Linked DNA regions of Candidatus Finniella inopinata. The protein of the gene in region 3 interacts with the protein of the main gene of each other region in a pairwise test. Links are inferred from orthologs where the notes say so. Each region holds a gene or a part of one and is shown on either strand. Other genes may lie near its edges. The genes, in order: dnaN, eno and rpe.

Evidence for each region.
Region 1: the proteins of rpe (region 3) and dnaN interact in binary tests that used the Escherichia coli proteins (3 or more experiments, as listed by UniProt). The link is inferred for Candidatus Finniella inopinata from one-to-one orthologs.
Region 2: the proteins of rpe (region 3) and eno interact in binary tests that used the Escherichia coli proteins (3 or more experiments, as listed by UniProt). The link is inferred for Candidatus Finniella inopinata from one-to-one orthologs.

The regions. Positions count from the first base shown.
Region 1 is NZ_SCFB01000004.1:132,617-137,234, forward strand. What follows is about bases 823-3,700. They hold dnaN (DNA polymerase III subunit beta), read right to left. Parts: upstream 2,890-3,700; coding sequence 1,756-2,889; downstream 823-1,755. Other genes in these bases: EQU50_RS02475 (hypothetical protein), read right to left, coding at 823-1,621; EQU50_RS02485 (patatin-like phospholipase family protein), read left to right, coding at 3,096-3,700. Outside these bases: more of EQU50_RS02475, read right to left, coding at 1-822; more of EQU50_RS02485, read left to right, coding at 3,701-4,169; excinuclease ABC subunit UvrC, read right to left, coding at 4,176-4,618. UniProt on the Escherichia coli protein: Confers DNA tethering and processivity to DNA polymerases and other proteins. Acts as a clamp, forming a ring around DNA (a reaction catalyzed by the clamp-loading complex) which diffuses in an ATP-independent manner freely and bidirectionally along dsDNA.
Region 2 is NZ_SCFB01000004.1:184,885-189,465, forward strand. What follows is about bases 1-2,841. They hold eno (phosphopyruvate hydratase), read left to right. Parts: upstream 1-711; coding sequence 712-1,971; downstream 1,972-2,841. Other genes in these bases: kdsA (3-deoxy-8-phosphooctulonate synthase), read left to right, coding at 1-699; EQU50_RS02710 (FtsB family cell division protein), read left to right, coding at 1,968-2,330; EQU50_RS02715 (hypothetical protein), read left to right, coding at 2,446-2,841. Also shown: more of EQU50_RS02715, read left to right, coding at 2,842-3,507; EQU50_RS02720 (hypothetical protein), read left to right, coding at 3,622-4,443; EQU50_RS02725 (hypothetical protein), read left to right, coding at 4,464-4,581. UniProt on the Escherichia coli protein: Catalyzes the reversible conversion of 2-phosphoglycerate (2-PG) into phosphoenolpyruvate (PEP). It is essential for the degradation of carbohydrates via glycolysis.
Region 3 is NZ_SCFB01000004.1:16,621-21,197, forward strand. Bases 1,109-3,945 are described here. They hold rpe (ribulose-phosphate 3-epimerase), read right to left. Parts: upstream 2,946-3,945; coding sequence 2,271-2,945; downstream 1,109-2,270. Other genes in these bases: EQU50_RS01975 (hypothetical protein), read right to left, coding at 1,109-2,281; EQU50_RS01985 (O-methyltransferase), read left to right, coding at 3,059-3,607; EQU50_RS01990 (helix-turn-helix domain-containing protein), read left to right, coding at 3,652-3,930; EQU50_RS01995 (IS3 family transposase), read left to right, coding at 3,927-3,945. In the rest of the region: EQU50_RS01970 (Ros/MucR family transcriptional regulator), read right to left, coding at 1-129; more of EQU50_RS01975, read right to left, coding at 251-1,108; more of EQU50_RS01995, read left to right, coding at 3,946-4,577. UniProt on the Escherichia coli protein: Catalyzes the reversible epimerization of D-ribulose 5-phosphate to D-xylulose 5-phosphate.

The DNA.
Region 1 (4,618 bases), 120 kb from region 3 along the record:
ACTTTTGTGCCTCAAGTAACACAACTTCGTTAAGATTGGTCAGCGTAATCGCCCGATTATAGATTTCAGGATCATCCAAATTATCAAGGATTTGTTGCACATATTCGGCGTAACCTTGGGCATGTCTAAGGCTAAAGTAACCACACTCACCATTCCCCCTTGATTGCACCCAATACATAATTCTAGGTTCCCTTACAAAAACAGCTTTTTTAAAGTCAAAAACAGGCCTATGAACGTAAAACAGCTTTTGTTTCATCGCCTCTTTATCGATTTCTAGTTTTTGAACTTTTGAAATGTTCAGGGGCCGAGATAAGTCTTTGACTTTCTGTGGAAGATTCAATTTGCTGATAAGATTTTTTATTGCCCCGCCCCTAATCATTTCTAATGCTTTTTCATAAGATGGCCGTTTAAAGTCTTCTCCTCTACGCTCTTCCAGCTCTATCGACCAAGTGATTCCACCCTTAGCGACAGCCTTATAAGGGCTCTTTGGAATTTTATACTTAAATTGATCCACCACCTCATCGTCTGTTAAATCAGGATTACGAAGGATACTTTGAATCGCACTGACCATCGCCAACAAAACGGCTTCGCTTTCCGGGGATTGCTTGGTGTTTTGGTACGTAAAAATAGGGGGATCAATTTTTTCTAAATAACTTTGTCTAGTCTCAAGCATGCGATACTTTTCAATGGCAATCAAGGCATCGATAACAGTGGGCATGCCTTCAGAATCAGCAAGAAGCCTTTCAAAATTGAAATCTTTGGTTTTTAACTTCTCAATCATGGAGCGGGCAATCTGAAAGGCCTTTTCGGGAATAACCGTTTCCTGCAACTTCTCTGTCAAAGTTTCTAAATCTTTTAAAGGATTATCCCCCTGGACCAAGCTGGCAACGTAACTCTTAACAAAGTCGTTATGGTTATAATCCGCTTCACCATCATCTTTTTTTTCCTTTGCACGCAGATCATCAATCTCTTGTTGAATCTTCACATTATAAACCCGCCGCTCAAGGGCTTTACTTAAATAAGCATCGACATATTTCCAATACTCATCCTTGGTCATATAATCTTTTAACCAAGCTGTACCAGCTAAGATACCTTGAAGATCAGATTTTATAGCTGCAGAATCTAACACACCGGCATGTTTTTTAAAGGCTCCAAAAATAATCGCACTAACATGCGCAACATGCTGCTTTTCGTGTTCTTTATCTGCCTTATCAAATGTTTTTAAGTTCGCCCCTAAAGCTGCCTCTGTTAAACCATCTTGTTCTTTCAAAAACCTTGTCGCTTCCTGCAAAGCATTAATCATCAAACCCCGCTCGCCCTCATTAGCTGGTGTTTCGCTGATTCCCCCCACACCTTTACCTTCCCCTTTACTAACTAATCCAAGCAAAGTATCCGCTATATTTTTGGCCCTTGTTGGGTCTGACTCCCTTTTGAGATCATGGGCCAGGAAATTGGCCGCTTGAACCGCTTTGTTAACAGGATTGGCGTCAATTTTATAGTCAGCCTCTGCCATTTTCATTGCACTATCAAGGATGTCTTGTTTAAATTCAGCCTGCGCTACCCCCATGCTGACTGAAACCATTCCGACAGTTAAAAGACAATATTTGGCAAAATTTATCATAAGTCCAACCTTAAAATTTCCAATGAATACACCATATAAAATAGTATACCCTGCTTTATAAAATAGTATACCCTGCTTTGCAAACAAAAAGTTAATAGACCTGTTGATTTTATTTTACTCAGGGAAGAATCCTTTTAAACCCTCATCGGCATTAAAATAAAAGTCACATGAGGATTGCCGGTGGGTCGAATCAAGACCGACGATTCGGTATCAACCAACAATAACTCCATCTCTTCCGTTGGAACCTGGGCGGCGATATCCATTAAATAGCGAACATTGAAACAAACTTCCAAGGGTTGATCATAGGGGTAATCGACATCCAGCTCTTCTTCGGCCTTGCCTAATTCGTTACTTATGGCTGACAAGGTTGCTGTGTTGTTGGCCAGGCGCACCTTAATGGCCCGCACCTTATCATTGACAACGGTCCCCACCCGATCAACCGCCTCGGCAAACGCTTTGGTGGGCACAACCAACGTCTTGTCATTACTAATGGTTAAAGCCGATGAATAATCGGGGAAACCCCCATCAATCAATCGGGCACTTAAGACGGCCTGCATGGAATTACCATCAATGGCGAATTCAATACGGTTTTCAGAAAGACCAATGTGGACTGGCTTTTCAGCATCGTCTAATAGCTTAGAAATCTCGTGAATTGTTTTACGGCTAACAATAACCTCTGGCATCCCAAAGGCTTCAGTGGGGCTTTCACATTCGGCACAGGCCAAACGATGCATGTCCGTTGCCACCGCGCGCAGAACCTTTAGACCTTCGTTCTCAAGGGTGTGAAAATAAATACCGTTCAAGTGATAACGCGTCTCTTCCGTTGACATGGCAAAGCGGGTCGTATCAATAAGGTGCTTAATAACTGGTGCCGGCAAACTAAACCGATGCGACAGCTGACCTTGGGTTAACTGAGGGAAATCTTCACTGGACAAACAAGGCAATTCAAACCTGGAACGACCAGAGGTCACCACAAGCTGGCCACTTTCCGCATAAACCTCCAAATCAATTAAAGACCGGTCGCTGAGTTTTCGAACAATGTCATGAATCAGGTGGGCTGATACGCAAATAGATCCTGAGGTTATGGTTTGTGCCGGAATCGTTTCAATCAACGCCATATCCATATCTGTCGCTGTAATCGACAAGCCGTGATTAGAAGCCGTTAAAAGAACATGACTTAGAATGGGAACAGTCGTCCGTTTCTCAACGACGCTTTGACCGTGCGACAAAGCTTTTAAAAATAAACCTTTTTCTAATGACAACTTCATAAAACAAGCATTCCTTGGTTGGTTAATAAGCAGTGTCATACCATATTTAAGGCAAAAAAACGACACACCTGTTACTGTAAGCGCATTTATTTTTGCTAAAGGTCGAAGTGACCTTTCAATAATTTACACTTACAACATTAGTAAAATATTAATACTTTATCGCTTAAAATATAGGAAGATTATAAATTGTTAAATCTGAGGGAAAAATGGCAAATTCAGAAGGAAAAGTTTCAAACAAAAAAAAGGTAGCCCTGGCATTGCAGGGTGGAGGATCACATGGTGCCTTTACCTGGGGCGTTCTTGACCGCTTATTGGAAGATGACCGATTGGAAATTGAGGGCGTAACAGGAACCAGCGCTGGTGGCATGAACGCCGTGGCTTTAGCCCAGGGTTTAACACGTGGCGGCTCACAAGCAGCCCGAACAGAATTGAAAAACTTTTGGACGGCTATTCACGAGGTTGGCAAAAAAAGCTCTTTGAATAACCGAGGTCCCGTCGACAAAATGATGAACAAATTTACCATGTACAACTCACCTGGGTTTATCATGTTTGATTATCTAAGCCGTATGTTTTCACCTTATGAACTAAACCCCATGGGTCACGACCCTTTAAGGGATGTTATCAAAAAAAGTTTTGACTTTGAACTATTGCGTACGTCTTCCAAATGTAAAGTTTATCTGTGTGCGACTCATGTCTTCACCGGTCGATTAAAGGTATTTTGCACTGAAGAACTAAAATTAGAGACACTTCAAGCAACAGCTTGCCTGCCAACCATTCACAATGCCGTTTTGGTTGATGGCGAATATTATTGGGATGGTGGTTTTATTGGTAACCCCGTGTTTTTCCCACTTATTTATGATTGTGAAACCCCTGATATCATTTTGGTTCAGGTGAATCCCAGTATCAGAAATAAATTACCGACAACATCACGTGAAATTGCTGACCGCCTTAATGAGATCACCAACAATGCATCGGTTGTCCGCGAAATGCGTGCCATTTCATATATCACCGACCTTATCAACAAAGGCATCATTGAAAAGGGCAAAGTCAAACATGTTCACATGCACCTTATCGAGGATGAATCGGTTTTCCAAGAGTTGGGCTGGTCAAGCAAATTGAATACTGAATGGGAATTCTTCACTCATTTGTTTGAAAAAGGACGCGCAGCAGCTGATGCTTGGTTAAAGGAAAATTACGATTCCATTGGCGTGAAGACCACAGCCCCCATGAAAGAACATTTTGTTGGACCGAATTGGAAAAGCAAGGGTAAGCACATTTAACAGACTCTAACCTTCATGAAAGTGTTGGTAAATTTTTAAGGCAACGGACCGGCTGATGCCTTTCACGACTTCCAAGTCTGAAAGGCCGGCCGTGGCCACCCCTTGGGCTGAACCAAAATGTTGCAATAAAAGCTTTTTACGCGCCGCACCGATACCCACTATTTCATCAAGTTTTGATTGCCCCAAAACTTTGGTGCGTTTGGCCCGATGGGTTCCGATGGCAAACCGATGCGCTTCATCCCTCAGACGTTGTAAAAAATGAAGCAAAGGGCTGTTTTCACCCAACGTAAAGGGATCGCGACCCGGCATAAAAAAACGTTCTTTACCGGCATTTCGATCAGGACCTTTTGCAATCGCCACCACAGGAATATCCATATTTAATTCTGACATCACTTGCACAACCGCCGTCAGTTGCCCTTGTCCGCCATCAATCAATAATAAATCCGGTT
Region 2 (4,581 bases), 170 kb from region 3 along the record:
TTGGGCATTGGCCTTATCTATAAAACCTCCTTCGATAAAGCCAACCGCACCAGCATTAAGGGCGAACGGGGCTTAGGGTTAGAGGCAAGTCTAGAGGTTTTCCACCAAATTCGAGAGCAATTCCAATGCCCGGTAATAACCGATGTGCATAATGCCGACCAATGCCAAAAGGTGGCCGACGTGGTGGATGTCTTACAGATTCCGGCCTTCCTATGCCGCCAAACTGACCTGTTACAGGCCGCTGCCGCCACTGGCAAAGTCATTAACATTAAAAAGGGCCAATTTTTGGCCCCATGGGATATGGCCAATGTGGTCGCCAAAATGCACGCCTTTGGTAATTCCCAGGTGATGCTATGCGAACGTGGCGCCAGCTTTGGTTACAACACGCTTATCTCCGACATGCGTGCCTTACCGATTTTGGCAAAAACAGGATGCCCTGTCATTTTTGATGCCACCCATTCGGTTCAACAACCAGGCGGTGCGGGCCAATCGTCAAGCGGCCAACGCGAATTTGCCCCCATCTTGGCACGAGCTGCCATAGCAGTGGGTGTGGCTGGTGTATTTTTGGAAACCCACGAAAACCCTGACAAAGCCCCCAGTGATGGCCCCAACATGATCCATTTGCACGATATGCCCCAGGTGTTAACCGAACTGATGGCCCTGGACAAAGTCGCCAAAGCTTACCCCCGTTTTTTATAGAAAGAATCCTAAATGCCAGAAATTATTAACATCGCCGCCCGTGAAATCTTAGACTCCCGGGGGAACCCCACCGTTGAAGTCGACGTCCTTTTAGAATGCGGCAGCCTGGGACGCGCAGCCGTCCCATCCGGTGCCTCAACGGGCACTTTTGAGGCGGTAGAGAAACGCGATCAAGATCCCAACCGTTATCACGGGAAAGGCGTTTTACAAGTCATAGATGCAATTGAAGGCGAGATTTTCGATGCCCTGGCGGGTGAACTGGGCGATGATCAGGCAGAGGTTGATAAGATATTAATTGATCTGGATGGTACGCCCAACAAGTCCCGGTTAGGGGCGAATGCGCTGTTAGGCGTCAGTCTGGCTGTGGCCAAAGCCTCTGCTGATTCCTTCAACATGCCGCTTTATCGATATTTAGGGGGAATTCACACCAACCGCCTGCCCATGCCCATGATGAATATCTTGAATGGTGGCGCCCATGCCGATAACGATATCGATATCCAAGAATTCATGATGATCCCCTCGTCTGCCAAAGACATAGGAACTGCGATCCGCATGGGGGCCGAGGTTTTTCATAAGTTAAAATCGTTATTGAAAAAAGCCGGTCACAGCACGAACGTGGGCGATGAAGGCGGCCTGGCACCAGCCCTAAAAAGCACGAACGAAGCCTTGGATTTTATTTTAAAGGCAATTGAAGCCGCAGGCTATCGCCCTGGCGTTGATATAAATTTGGCGTTGGATGTAGCGGCCAATGAATTGTATAAGGACGGTTCTTATCATTTGGAAGGACGGGTTTATAACTCTGAACAGTTGGTTGATTTCTATGCGCAGTTAGCCAAAAATTATCCCCTTATTTCCATAGAAGATGGCTTGTTTGAAGAGGACTGGAACGGCTGGTCCCACATGAATCAAGTGCTGGGGGGCAGCCTGCAGTTGGTCGGGGACGATTTGTTCGTCACCAATCCAGAACGCCTGTTGCGGGGCATCAAGGAAAAGGCCGCCAATGCCATTTTAATTAAACCCAACCAAATTGGGACGCTGACGGAAACACTGAACACCATTCAAATCGCTCAACACCACGGGTTTAAAACGATTATTTCCCACCGATCGGGCGAAACAGAAGACACCACCATCGCTGACTTGGCCGTTGCCACCGGTGCTGGGCAAATCAAAACGGGTTCGCTATGTCGATCGGACCGAGTTGCTAAATATAATCGTTTGATACGAATTGCTGAAGAAATTGGTGAATCCGCCACCTTAGGGTCGCTGGTATGACCACCCTAGAAACCAGTTCCTTCACAAACCAACCTCGCCGCCTGGGTTCCATGCTGGGACCTCTTTTAGGGCTTTGTCTGCTGATCTACTTTGCCTATCATATTTTTCAAGGGGAGCGAGGTTTTTTTGCCTGGATGCGCCTTCAAAAGAAAATCGCAGAGGATGAAATAACATTATCTACATTGCAATCACAACGGGAAATTTTGGAACGGCAAGTGCACCTGTTAAGGCCCGACAACCTTGATCCTGACATGTTGGAAGAACGCGCCCGCCTGATTTTAAACTTTGCCCGCCCGGACGAGGTGATCATCTATAACGAGGGGCTGGAGGCTAGCGAGCCATCGCAGGGGAAATCTTAAGGGCACAAGGGATTTAACAACAGTTAATAATGCTGAAATAAACCTTGACTTTTAGTGTTAGAAGATCAATTTAAGGTTTATGTAAACATAAACCTTTATAAGGATTTGAATCCAAATGAATAAAATGTTGAAGAAATTTTTTGTTTTTGTATGCTTTCTGGGCGGTGTTTATGCTCAAGCAACAACCCTTGAGTCTGAGATAGTGGATGAGTACTCAACTTTCAGAATCAATTTAATGCAAAACAGGGTCAATCAACCTTGCTCGGCCGTTCAGTTTATTCGCCATCTGCAAGAAAATGCCGAAATTTATGATAATGCTGCCAAAAAAATTGCCCTCATCATCGGTTCAGGGGCGGGCGTTGGCGGAATTAGTGATCGCGAAGCCACTCCTGAAGAACGTGCCCTGATACTGGAGGGGATAAATTTTGCAGTTGAGCAAGGCATTCAAGAAGCAGGGTTTAATCTTGAGTTGAAAGGCTTTGACGATCATATCGGCAAACACCAAACTGTTGTTGCCCGGTTGATTGAGGCTGCGAAAGCAGGCCAAAATTTGGTGCAGAATAATTTACTTAACTCTCTGCGAGTGCCAAGAGACAATAGTAATGCATCAGCGGGTGGGACAGCAATTCAACCTCCCGGAGGAGCGTGTGCTGGAGTGCAATATCAGGTGGAGGAAGAACAGCCAGGCGCTCAATCCTCCTCACAACCTCCTCAGCACATTGCACCTGCAGCCCCAGCCGTTGTTCAACCATGTGCTTGGAGCAGTCTAAACGCCCCTGCTTTGTCAGACATATACAACCAAACGTATAACAAGCCGTTGCTTAATGGTCACAGAGTTTATGCAACACAACGTTTTCCAATAAATTTGGTTACACGCCCTGGCGGTTGGGATGAGCTTGTTCGCATATGTGCAGCAGGTAGATTAACAAGTAATTTGTCTAAAGAATGTGTTCAAGATTATTCAGAAGTCTGCTTTGACATTGCCGATCAATTAGGTTGGATAAGCGCTGGCGGAAAAGACTCCAGTGATGCCGGTCGTCAAGCACGACACATCGTTAGCAAAATGGGATTAGGGTTGAATACAGGAATACGTTTGTTCAATAATTTGGGATACCCTCTAAAAGAGAAAACTCAACGTAAAGGGTTCAAATCGAATCAAATAGCAGATTTTGATTAAGGAATTTTTCTTTCTGGTTCTTCCCAATCCCCCTGCATAAGGCGGAGGGGGGCTTGAAATATTTTGAACATATTGTTACGATTACTTATGAATTATTTAGTCACACGCAGTTCAATGCGCTCTAAATATTTTATCTTCCTGGTTGCCTTTTTATTAAACCTTATTACCCCCTTCACGCCCACGGCCACGGCCAGTGATGCGTGCACTGATGCACCTCCGTCCTATGAAGAACAAAGCTCCTCACCACTTCCTAACCTCATAGTCTGGATTCACGAATTAGGGGATAAACTCGACAAACTATACACAGACAAAACCCGTGATGCAGGGCCTGATGCACCGCCGTCGTATGATGCGCCTCCAGCTTATAAAGAACGAGAATCCTCATCTTCTAGCCAAGCCTCGATTCAAGAATTAGGCGACCAGGCAGACACGGATAAAGCTGATGGAGATGGAGGGCCCAAGTATAAGAAACCCTCACACCCTACTTTCTTGGCCTGGATTCAAGATTTAGAAAATCAGCGAGACAAGGCAGACAGCGAAGGCAACTTTCCTGCTTTCAAAAAAGCAACCGATGAAATTTCAGCCATCATCGGTTGGAGGTATGGACGTTTCGAATGGTTAAATAGTCCAGAATCACAATTATGGGTTATTTATTCCATCATCCGTACCCGCCACAAGTTTATGGGCCAACTTCATATGTTGCATGACCGTTATTTCAGCTATGACCATGAACAAACAACTAAGCTGCTACAAACAAATAGCAGATTTAAATCGTGTATGGCCGCCGTATTGGCGATTGATACAATCGTTATGAATGCGTTGAACGATGATAATTTTGAGGAGAAATGGGGTGAACCGGAAGTTATTCAAACATTGCTGCCTTCCATCACCAGACTAAGTCAAATCCTGCCCCAAAAACAGTCTTTGAACAGTTAAGCCAATCCTTAGACACTTTCTTGCGAACAAAATCCGATATCATGCTTTTAGCCAATGACGTCTTTAGCGTTTTTGCGCCCAAGATCACCCTGAAACAGGCCTATTACAAGCTGATCGTATCTGGTAAACCTTATAAAG
Region 3 (4,577 bases):
CAAAGTCTGATAAGTCTTGCTAATCACGTCCGATATGTCCTCTAAAGAGGTGGCGTGATTAGTAACATACGCAGCTGCAATTTGCACTGTATAATTTAGAAGTTCTTGATGGGTTAATACTTCGCTCATATAAAAAATCCTTGGAAAGACGCTATTTTGTATATTGTTATAGTTGTAGTTGGATCTTTAATCAACCATTATTTATATTTTTTCCAAAATTATCTTCATGCGTGGCAGAAAATCAATCATCTCAGCCAGCTAATTGAAACCCCCACTTAATAATTTTCGACGAATGAGCCTGCACAGCTGTCATTAAAACGACCCCCAACTTACCTTCTTGCAAAGGATAAGAGATCAATTGTTCTGCTCCTGAGCTTGCCAGACGATAAATATGTCCAGGTTGGTCAGCTGAGACTGACGACAGTTTAATTTTTATACTACGCTTTGACTGGTTGATGATTTCCGCCGATCTGTCAAAAATAAACCTAATACCAGCCACCCCTTCTTGGTTAAAAATAATTTTTTCCTGCCCTCTAAAATCATGCGGGTCTGCCGCCAAATAAAATTCTCGTTCATACATCAGGTCAAAACCGCCTTTATGACAGTGAAGTTGAGCCCATAGGTGGTGAGATCCATCTTTGTGGTGCCTGCTGGTCTCTAGCTTCCAACTGTTAGAATCCCCCTCCCCATCTAGCGAAACAATGTTTCCACTAGCATCATGGAATATCAAATCACTGGCGCAAACCAACCCTCGTTGCAAAACACTCCATTCAAAGTCCACCATTCCAAAAGCTTTGTCGGTTGTTTGATCGCCACTGTAGCATGGCTTCGTGTTCAAAATGATCACACCTCCCTTAGAAGTTAACCGTTCATACCCTGTATCAGCGCAGCGTTGCCCCCCCCTGGATCGTGTATCTGACAACGACAACACGCGATCCACCATCGCAGAAGAAAGAAAATGACAAGACAGACGCAGCGCATCCACTTGATTTAATGCTCCTGAAAAATGAGCCAACTCCCCGCTAGTGTGACGAAAAAAACGAACGATAGGTGCTATATGTTGGATGGCTTGTTGAAGAAACTCTGGCTCGCTTACACCGCAACTTCTTAAAACTCCCCTCATGTCAATCAAATCTCTTAACAGAAAAAATTGAATTTTAGGCGATCGGCTGACGTGCCCTCCATCCTCAAACAACTGTCGGCTCAAAAGTTTTTCCAATTCCTTCATATACACAGCCAGCCGGTAAGATGTCTTTTCCAAACAACACGTCGCGAAGATAAGTCCAACAAGGGCCTGAAAATGCTGCCAATCGGTGCGAGTATGAGTTTTATAGTTGTTTTGAAGATATCGATATTGACGATGTAAACTTGTAAAAAATAACCGTTTGAATTCATCATCAGCTGTGGCGCCAAAAAAATCATAAAGGCTTAACCAGAACCTTATTCGCTGACCCATCACCTCTGGATACCAAGACGGCTCAAGCCAGTTTTTTCTAGCCCATGATCCATGGCTCTGAATCCAATATTTAATAAGCTCTCGGGCACGCTTTCGACTAGCGTTCGTTCCTGCTGTCCGCAAATCGCGAAGCCATTCAAAACTATGAAGAAATAGCAAAAACCCCTTGGGGCACTCACGACTGTGACTAAGGAACCTTGATACTTCCTTTAACGGGACAAAGTAATCCCCCATCTTAAAGGATCCCTCCACCAGACTTTGACCGGCCATACTGTCGCCGGGCCACAAATCTGTTAAAACAATCGACGGAATAGATTCTGTTGACCCCATCAAGCGCAAACCGTATAGGGGAGTTGCTTGCAAAAGGCGTTTCCAACGTCCGAGAAAGTTGCGGGATTTTATCAAAACGATTTTCCTATGCAAGAAAGGAGGCTGGTTTTTAAACCAGTTTTTTCCCTCAGACGCATGAGGGGTTTTTGGACATACTGCATACAAGAAGGGCCGCCCAAAAATTCCGCAGCGCCCGCCCCGCCACTCAACCACGACACGAATCTCCCTGTTGCCCGCAATCTTTCGATTTTTGAGCAATGTCTTTCTATGGGGTTCCAATCCCATAGAAATTCGGCTAAAGTCTCGAAACCGGTTCCAAGACTCTACCCCAGGCAATTCCCTTGCTTTGAATAACAAAAGAAGGATTTTATCTATCCTCTCGCGCACCCGACCAATCTCAGGTGTAACTAACCACCAAAACCAGAGTACTATGGAAATGGTTAACAAATTATTACGGGAAAAACTTGCGGGCATCTCTCGGCTTCTATTTTCCATGAAAGCCCCTCAATTTTTGCACGCGATCAGCAAGTGTCTCAGAAGAATCGCTAAAAAGGTAGCTACCCGCCACCAAAACCTGGGCACCCGCTTCCACAACTAAGGGTGCCGATTGGTCATTCAGACCACCATCTACAACAATAGAAATATCTGGTTTTTCTTTATCTAAAAATGCCCGCAACGCCCGAATTTTTACCATCATCTCTGGCAAAAACTTTTGTCCACCAAACCCGGGGTTGACTGTCATGACCAGGATTAAATCAACCTGATCCAACAAGGGATAGAGGACTTCCAGGCCCGTTCCTGGATTTAGGGCGATTCCAGCCTTTAATCCAAGTTGTTTAATTTTTTGTAAACATCCATGGGGGTGATAAACAGCCTCGGGATGAATGGTCAAATGGTTGGCACCAGCAGCAGCAAAATCATCGATGCACTTATCAACACAACTGACCATCAAATGAACATCTATGGGCAGAGAGGTTGCTTTTCGAATTTGTCTGACCCATTCAGGACCAAAACTGAGATTAGGGACGTAATGACCATCCATAACGTCTATGTGCAACCAATCAGCACCAGCTTTGGTGACATGATCAATGTCACTCTGCAGATGCAAAAAATTCGCTGATAACAAGGACGGCGCCACCAAAGGCAAAAAGGTCGACATTATATTTTTTCATTATGGAAATATGCCTTATGCTAGCGAGAAGCGATACTATAAATCAAGGACTTGGATATTCTTTTTTTCAAGGACTACGATCTGCATAAAAGAGTCCCATTATGCCCAAAGACATCAACCTGACAGAAAAATTACAAGATTATTGCCACCACCATTTTTTAAATGAATCAAGGGTTTTGCAAGCTTTACGTAAACAAACCCAAACCATGCCAGAAGGCAGCATGCAGATAACCCCCCTACAAGGCCAGCTGTTGGGATTTCTGGTTAAAATGACCAATGCGAAGACAATATTGGAAATTGGCACTTACACCGGCTACAGCAGTTTGACCATGGCCCTCAGTTTACCTGAGGAGGGTCGGATCATAACTTGTGACAGAAATGTAAAGTGGACAAACGTTGCAAAAAAATATTGGGAATTGGCTGGTGTCAGCCACAAAATCACCCTTATGATGGGAAAGGCGGTCGATAGCTTACAAAAATTGATCCAACAACAAGAAACTTTCGACTTAGTCTTGATCGATGCAGACAAAAGCAATTATGGGACCTACCTGGAACTAAGCTTGAGTCTTTTGAACCCCAATGGCGTCATTTTGGTCGATAATATGCCCTGCACCCCAAAAACTGGACACAAAGTTAAGAGAGTTTTTTAGCTCCTGAGTGTTGTATAAAAGACAGCAACTGAAGGAAATAAAAAATGGGAAAGATCCGCCAACAACACAGCGGCAAAACGAAATTAGAAGCAGCGATTGCGATGATCAGTGGCAAGAGCCCCGTATCAGAACTTTCACAAAAATATGGCGTTCATCAAAGCGTTCTCCAGAGGTGGAAGAATGAGCTTTTGGATGGTGGGCCTGAGATTTTCAGCCGTCGCAAAAAACCTAAAGAAAATGGCCCCACAGTTGACGATCTTCAACGCAAGATTGGCCAGCTCACCATGGACTTAGATTTTCTAAAAAAAGCGTTGGGGAAATGAGCGTTAGAGAGAAGCGCTCCATTATTTCCCCGGACCAAAGCCTGATAATTCAAAGACAATGCGACCTTCTCGGGCTTCACCGTTCAAGCTATTACTATGCCGAAAAGGAAGATGAATCTTACACTGAGATTATGAACGAAATCATGGACATATGGAGGGAACACCCCTTTTTTGGCTATAGGAGAATCACCGGCTGGCTTTTGGATCGGGGAATACGCATCAACCACAAGTGCGCCCTGCGATTGATGAAACTTATGGGATTGCGGTCCATATTACCCAAACCCCGGACAAACACCTCCATCGCAAATCGTGAAAATGCTGTCAGACCGTATCTTTTGAAGGAGCTTGTGATTGATCACAAAAACCAAGTCTGGGCCACGGATATCACCTACATCAAGCTCCCCGGCGGCATGGTCTATTTATTTGCCTTGATCGATTGGCACACACGATTTGTTGTGGGCTGGAAGTTGGCCAACACAATGGAAGCAAGTCATGGGATTGAAGTTTTAGAGGAGGCCATAAAACGTCACGGATCGCCGGAGATTGTGAACTCGGATCAAGGCAGCCAATTCACAGGGGAAGCTTGGATCCTAGCGGCAGAAGCCCATGGGATCAAGGTGAGTCATGATGGCGTGGGGCGCTGCATT